One region of the Paenibacillus sp. J23TS9 genome, then DNA from elsewhere that is predicted to be linked to it. Evidence: riboswitches for the same ligand, from Rfam matches in the RefSeq annotation. Region 1 holds a riboswitch; the other holds the start of a gene.
The links. A riboswitch is a leader RNA that binds a small molecule or an ion and turns the genes downstream of it on or off. The one in region 1 is predicted to bind cobalamin.
Positions count from the first base shown of each region.

Region 2: another riboswitch for cobalamin. It lies ahead of KJS65_RS16695 (ribonucleoside-diphosphate reductase subunit alpha); the one in region 1 lies ahead of KJS65_RS22555 (ABC transporter substrate-binding protein).

Region 1 is NZ_BOSG01000004.1:206,327-209,738, reverse strand. It holds gene cbiB (adenosylcobinamide-phosphate synthase CbiB) at 1-460, shown strand, start outside; gene KJS65_RS22560 (histidine phosphatase family protein) at 451-1,077, shown strand; cobalamin riboswitch at 1,215-1,428, shown strand; gene KJS65_RS22555 (ABC transporter substrate-binding protein) at 1,731-2,738, shown strand; gene KJS65_RS22550 (FecCD family ABC transporter permease) at 2,738-3,412, shown strand, end outside.
Region 2 is NZ_BOSG01000002.1:236,617-240,028, reverse strand. It holds gene KJS65_RS16695 (ribonucleoside-diphosphate reductase subunit alpha) at 1-1,492, opposite strand, end outside; cobalamin riboswitch at 1,739-1,961, opposite strand; gene KJS65_RS16690 (MTH1187 family thiamine-binding protein) at 2,260-2,562, shown strand; tRNA gene KJS65_RS16685 (tRNA-Thr) at 2,667-2,738, shown strand; gene KJS65_RS16680 (hypothetical protein) at 2,925-3,290, shown strand; gene KJS65_RS16675 (sialidase family protein) at 3,335-3,412, shown strand, end outside.

The DNA of each region.
Region 1 (3,412 bases):
CCTGGCCATGGCATACCGTGCAGTGAACACATTGGACTCGATGGTAGGCTACAAGAATGAAAAATATATTCATCTCGGCTGGGCATCGGCAAGGCTCGACGATATTGCCAACTGGATTCCGGCAAGGCTGACGGCGCTTCTGCTAACGTTATCTGCGCTGATTCTCAGAATGGATTACAAACGCGCCTTCCGCATGGTACGCCGCGATGCAAGAAGGCATCCGAGCCCGAACAGCGGCTTTCCCGAATCGGCTGTTGCGGGTGCGCTGGGTATCCGGCTCGGGGGAACGAATGTGTACCATGGCGTTTCTTCGTTCCGGGCGTATATGGGCGATGCGACCAGACCCATGGAAGCCAGGGATATCCGGCTCACGAACCGGCTTCTGTTAACGGTTTCGGTATTGTTCGTCGTCCTTGAACTGCTGGTGGTTTGGGGAGCAGGGGGTACTTTATGGACATAAAGCGGATGGAGCTCGTACTCATGAGACATGGCTCCACCCTATGGAATGAACAGAAAAGATATTTGGGACACACGGATCTCAGCCTCAGCCTTCAAGGCCGTGAGGAGCTGATTTCTGCCAGCGGCAAATTAAAAGGAATTTCCTTCTGCAGCGTCTATTGCAGTGATCTTGCACGCTGCCGCGAAAGCTTACATGCAGTACGCCCGGATCTTTCTGCAGGCGCCATATACGATAGTGCCTTGCGTGAAATGGATTTTGGAGATTGGGAAGGACATACCTATGATCAGCTCAAGGATGTGGCCTTGTACCGGCAATGGCTGGATGATCCGCAGCATATTACGCCTCCGGAGGGTGAGGCTTGGGTATCGTTTGAACGAAGAATTGCAGCGTTTCTGGAATTTATGCTGAACTCAGCAGAACGGGAAAAGAAGCACAAATCCGCTTCACCAGCCTCCGTGCTTCTGGTGGCTCATGGCGGCGTAATCCGGCAAATCGTATCCCTCCTCATGCCCGGCAAGGGCTTTTGGGATATCCGAGTAGAGCCGGGCAATCTCCTCATTTTAACGATGAAACATAGAGGAGAGAGCTGGGCGGGCGTGGATCTTCGGATGATCTGACGTGGGCATGAAGGTTCCTCGTGAGGGGCAGCCACACATTAGTTCAAACATGCTGTTGTTATGAAATATGTCGTTGTAAGGATGTAGCATTTCACCTATAATCAGAAACTAGAGATGCATTGCCTGGACAATAAATGAATAATGATAACTGATGAGGTCCTGGAAAACGGCTGCTGCCGCTTATTTCTTTCCGGGTGAAAAGGGAAGCCGGTGCAAATCCGGCACGGTCCCGCCACTGTAAAACAGGTATATCCCCATACGCCACTGTTCCGCCTGTAGGAGGAATGGGAAGGCCGGGATGATATTGCCAAGCCTGTAAGTCAGGAGACCTGCCTCATGAGAATAATGACGGTCCTTCGAGGAAAGGATTACGATCTAGCACTTTTGTACACTGCCGAATTCACGTGCAGATTGGTGGCGCCGGCCTGACCGCGGCTGCTGCCTCAAAAGTCCGAGCAGACGTAATCCCTGGTTCTTGATACAAGAATCAGGGTTTTTTGTTGGGAAAGCCTATGCGCTCCTTCGGTATTTTTAACGCCGAAGGCTTGTTTTTCCTGTGATGTATTCCGTCAAGCAGTATTCATGGTAATCCATACCGCCAGGCCTCTTTTGTGTCAACAAATACCGAACCAAAAAGAGGAGAGAACCAGTACATGAACTTGAAATCGTCAGTAAAAAGATGGTCAACCGGCATTGCAGCGCTGCTGCTCGCATTATCGCTTGCGGCTTGCGGCAATGAATCCAAGGATAGCCAAGCGGCACAGCAGCCGGAAACTGCCAAACAGGAAACGACCCAGCCGGCCCAGACAGATAGTCTGAAAACCACATACCCATTAACCTTGCAGGATGCAACAGGACAATCCTTTACATTCAAGGAAGCTCCGAAGCATATCGTTTCGGTATCCCCGGCTGAAACCGAGGCACTATTCGCGATTGGACTGAATGATGAAATCGTGGGCGTGTCCGATTACGATGATTATCCAGAAACGGCAAAGTCCAAGCCTAAGATGGGCGGCATTATGAAGCCGAATGAGGAGGCAATCATTGCAGCCGAACCGGATGTGGTATTTACAGGTATCTCGATGAGTGAGGATGCGGTGAAGAAGCTTCGTGATCTCAGCATCCCGATTTTCAAAACCGATCCGAAGACCGTGGACGATGTCATTAAGAATATGGAGACATACGGACAAATTACAGATCATCAGGCTGAGGCTAAAAAAGTCATCGATCAGATGAAAGAGGAAGAGAGCAAGGTTGTAGAGGCTGTCAAATCTTTGACTGATGATCAGAAGAAAAAAGTATACATCGAGTTCTCTCCGGGCTGGACCGTAGGTAAAGGCGAGTTTATGGACGAACTGATTAATCTTGCCGGCGGAATCAATGTGGCCGCAGATACACAGGGCTGGAATGAAATCAGCGAAGAGAAGATTATTAAGGATAATCCTGATGTGATTTTGTTTGCTAAAAGCGTCATTGATGACAAAACCAAAAAGGGTCTGGGAGACATCATTAAGGGCCGCAGCGGCTGGGACCAGATTACAGCTGTGAAGAACGGGGCCGTTATCGGACTGGATGACAACTTGCTGAGCCGCCCGGGTCCGCGCGTAACGCAAGGCCTTCAGGAAGTAGCGAAAGCCATTTATCCGGAGCTGTTTAAATAATGAGCAAAAAACTGGCAGGTTACGGAGGGATTGGCATCGTACTGCTGCTGCTGACCCTGCTGATCTGTCTGGGGATCGGCTCGGTCGCACTGCCGATCAAGGATATTGCTCTCATTGTGCTTCACCGATTGCCTTGGATCGGAGATGCGATTCATCCGACATGGAATCCGTCCTTTGAGCAAATCATCATCAAGGTGCGGCTGCCCCGCGTGCTGCTAGGCATGCTGGTCGGTGCAGCCCTTGCGGTAGCGGGATCCGGTTTTCAAGGGGTCCTGCGGAATCCGCTCGCCGATCCGTTTACGCTTGGAGTATCCTCCGGCTCGGCGGTTGGCGCGTCGATTCTCATCTTTTTTGGTATGCAGTACTCGTTGATCGGGGCATGGACGCTGCCTGCGGTGGCCTTTGTCACCGGTTCAGTGACATTATGGAGCGTTATGGCTCTAGCCCGTGAGGGAGGCAAAATTCCAACGAACAGCCTGATTCTTTCAGGTGTTGTGATGCAGTCCTTCCTTGGGGCGATCGTTTCTTTTCTGACGGCGATGTCCAAGCAGACGGTCAATGAAATCTTATATTGGACAATGGGCAGCTTAAGCCTGCGTGGATGGTCGTATACGGCCATCCTTTTGCCGTATTTTCTGGTAGGATTCCTGCTCATCTGGAGCCGGGCACGTTCT
Region 2 (3,412 bases), on a different contig from region 1:
ACACCACGAAATCGCCAGGGATTTTGGAGATGACGATGCGGGTCTGTCCGTCCTTCGTCACGAGCTCTTCCTTTTCCACCACGGTTGCCGATTGGTTCTGCATGATTTCCGTACACAGGTTGGAGGAATACACCATACCATGTGCTCTGTTCGGGTTGGAGCGGTTAACCGTGTCACGGTAGAACATGTACGGCGTACCGGTTTCGAGCTGAGACTTCATGACGCGTTTCATGATGTCGATCGCAGGCACTGTGATACGGGAGAGAAGCGGATGGTCAACGGCCTCAGCATATTTTTCGCGGAATGCGCCTTGTCCGACCGTCTCATCGTAGAAATCCTCCAGGCCAAGCGGATTACCTTTCTCATCTTTCCAGCCCATCACTTTCTTAACTTCATGCGGGCAGAACAGATTCCACTCGGTGCGTTCCTCAACAGCTTGCATGAACAAGTCAGGAATACAGATGCCGTGGAATACGTCATGTGCTCTCATGCGCTCGTCACCGTTGTTGAGCTTAAGATCCAGGAAGGCCAGGATATCTTTATGGAAAACATCCAGATAAACGGCAACCGCACCTTTACGCGTGCCGAGCTGGTCAACGCTGACTGCTGTATTATTCAGCTGGCGGATCCAAGGAATAACGCCGGAGCTGGTATTTTTATGGCCACGGATGTCTGATCCGCGTGCACGAACTTTACCAAGGTACACGCCGATGCCGCCGCCCATTTTGCTAAGACGCGCCACGTCTGTGTTGGAATCGAAAATACCTTCAAGCGAGTCGTCCACCGTATCGATAAAGCAGCTGGAAAGCTGTCCAGCGACCTTTTTGCCGGCATTGGACATGGTTGGTGTTGCTGCAGTCATATAAATATTGCTCATAGCCCAGTAGGCTTCTTTTACAAGCTCCATACGTTTCTCGGCTGGCTCGGTGTGCATCAGGTACATGGCGATAACCATATAACGCTCCTGCGGCAGCTCCATGACACGGCCTTCAAAATCACGGGCGAGATAGCGGTCGGACAGGGTGAGAAGACCTATGTAGTCAAACAGCAAATCACGGCTATGATCGATGCTTTTTCCAAGCTCTTCAATCTGTTCTTTGGTGTAGCATTCCAGAAGCTCTTCACGATAGATGCCTTTGTGCACAAGATCGGTAATGAGAGGATACAGGGCACCGTAAGGCTCTGTTGGATAGGCTTTATAGCGGCGGTTGTACGCTGCTTTTTTATATAAAGAAGTCAAAAGGGAGCGGGCTGCGGCGAACTTCCAGTTCGGCTCCTCTTTCGTTACAAGCTCAAGCGCCGACATTGTAAACGCATTGCTGATTTCATCACCGGTAACTTCCTCCCGGCGCAGTTTGCTGGTTACACCGCGAATCAGGCGCTCCTTATCCAGCATCTCCAATCCTTCCAGAACGCGGTCCGCGTAAACGGAAAGGCGGATTTCATCGAAAGCCAGCTGACGATTGTTCGGTTTGGTCACGAGCTGAGGCATGTACAGTTCCCCTTTCAAAATAGATAATATTGGTATAATAAGAAAAATAATACATCGAAGAGCAAAAGTCTTACTTTGAGGAAGGAAGCTGGGCCATACAAAAAGCATTCCCGGCGACCTGATCCTTGCGAGGCCGAAAATGCTGCATGTTATTCTTATAGGCACCAAAAATGGGCGCAGAAGAATATATCTACACACCATATGTAGATATTTTCATGGCAACACGTTTCCTATTCCTCGTAGGTGTTTGTGCGAACGAAACAGGCAGGTCTCCTGACTCCCGGAACTTCCGTCGGCACCTTCCCGTAAGCATCCTGGCTCATAGTGGCATCTGCCGATTTTTGCCGAAGAACAAACCGTTTCGGCTATCCGGTTACAGTGGCGGGACCGTGACGGAATTACACCGTGCTTCCCTATTAGGAATCGTGGGCTTGGTAGAGCGCGATTCACCTGTTTTCACTATATTTGGTTATTGTTATACTAATTTAACCCAATATGTTGTGTTTGTAAACACAAAAATCAAAAAGACAAGCAAGATGAATTATAGCAGAGAAGTGGTCAATTTGCTACTAAGAGGATGAAAGGTTGTGCTCGAAAAATGTCCGAAAATGACCACTTTGGGGCAAAAAAGCAGATGTGGCGCGATTAAAAAAAAATTTTGGGGAATCTGGGTTCTTTGCTATCTTTTCCGGAGTTGGATACAATAAGGAAAGAATCAATGGACAGCATTCGGACCATCTAAATATGGGGATAGGGAGGCAAAAAACATGGCGATTGCAGAGGTAACGGTCATTCCAATCGGAACAGCAACCACCAGCTTGAGCGCATATGTGGCTGATATGCAGAAGGTACTGGCAAACCAGCCGGGAATCAGCTATGAGCTGACTTCCATGAGCACGATCATTGAGGGACAGCTGGAAGATGTCTGGAAGGCGATTGCGGCACTGCATGAAGCACCCTTCCTGTCAGGAGCACAGCGGGTGTCCACTTCTGTGAAAATGGACGACAGACGCGACAAAGCTTCATCCAGTTCGCAAAAGCTGCAGTCCGTGCGAGCGAAGCTGCAATAAACTGTAATAAGTTCCATTTATCCTAGTTGTATTGCGTTTTGAAGTGAAAGTTGTATAATAGTTTTTGTTTCGTTTGATCCATTTAGATGAGACGGTTTGCATAAGCTGGTGTAGCTCAGGGGTAGAGCAACGCACTCGTAATGCGTAGGCCGGGGGTTCAATTCCCTTCACCAGCATCCAAACAAAAAGCGCGGTTTTCCGAGTAAATCGGAGGCCGCGCTTTTTTTTTATATTTGCATTCTCACCTGCATATATTCGAAGAGGGTGTTTTTGATTTTATTCAATCTACCATTTAAATGGTCCACACAACAAAGAAAGGGAGCTCATATGGTAATAAAAATGAATGGAGAGGTCGTGATTTCATGGCATTAACAACTGGCATCATTACGAATACAGGAACCAGCCCTGCAACGAACCTTGTTATTAACATTAGCAATGATAACTTAAGTTTTTCATCCAACGTCGTTTATCACATCTATGTATGGAACAGCTTGGTGAGTAAGTCACTGGTCTATTCCAATTCTCTGACGATTAATGCGAACACGGCTCAAATTCTTGGTTTCAACATTGCAGGCAATACTTCTTACGAAGTTCAATTCCTTGTAACCGGCACGGTTCCAACAGATACAGTCATCAATGTATTCGGAACGGATTCATCCGGAAACGTCATTCATCATCAAAAAGTGCTGCAGCAAGAACTCACTCAAATCGCCCAGCTCAACCCATAAGTTAAGGAAACCGCGGTTTCCTTAATAATAAGAAGGGAGTAATCATGGTAAACATACAAATCTCGCCAAGCACGAGTTCACAGTTTGAGCCAACCATCGCGGTAAATTGGCTGAACCCCTCG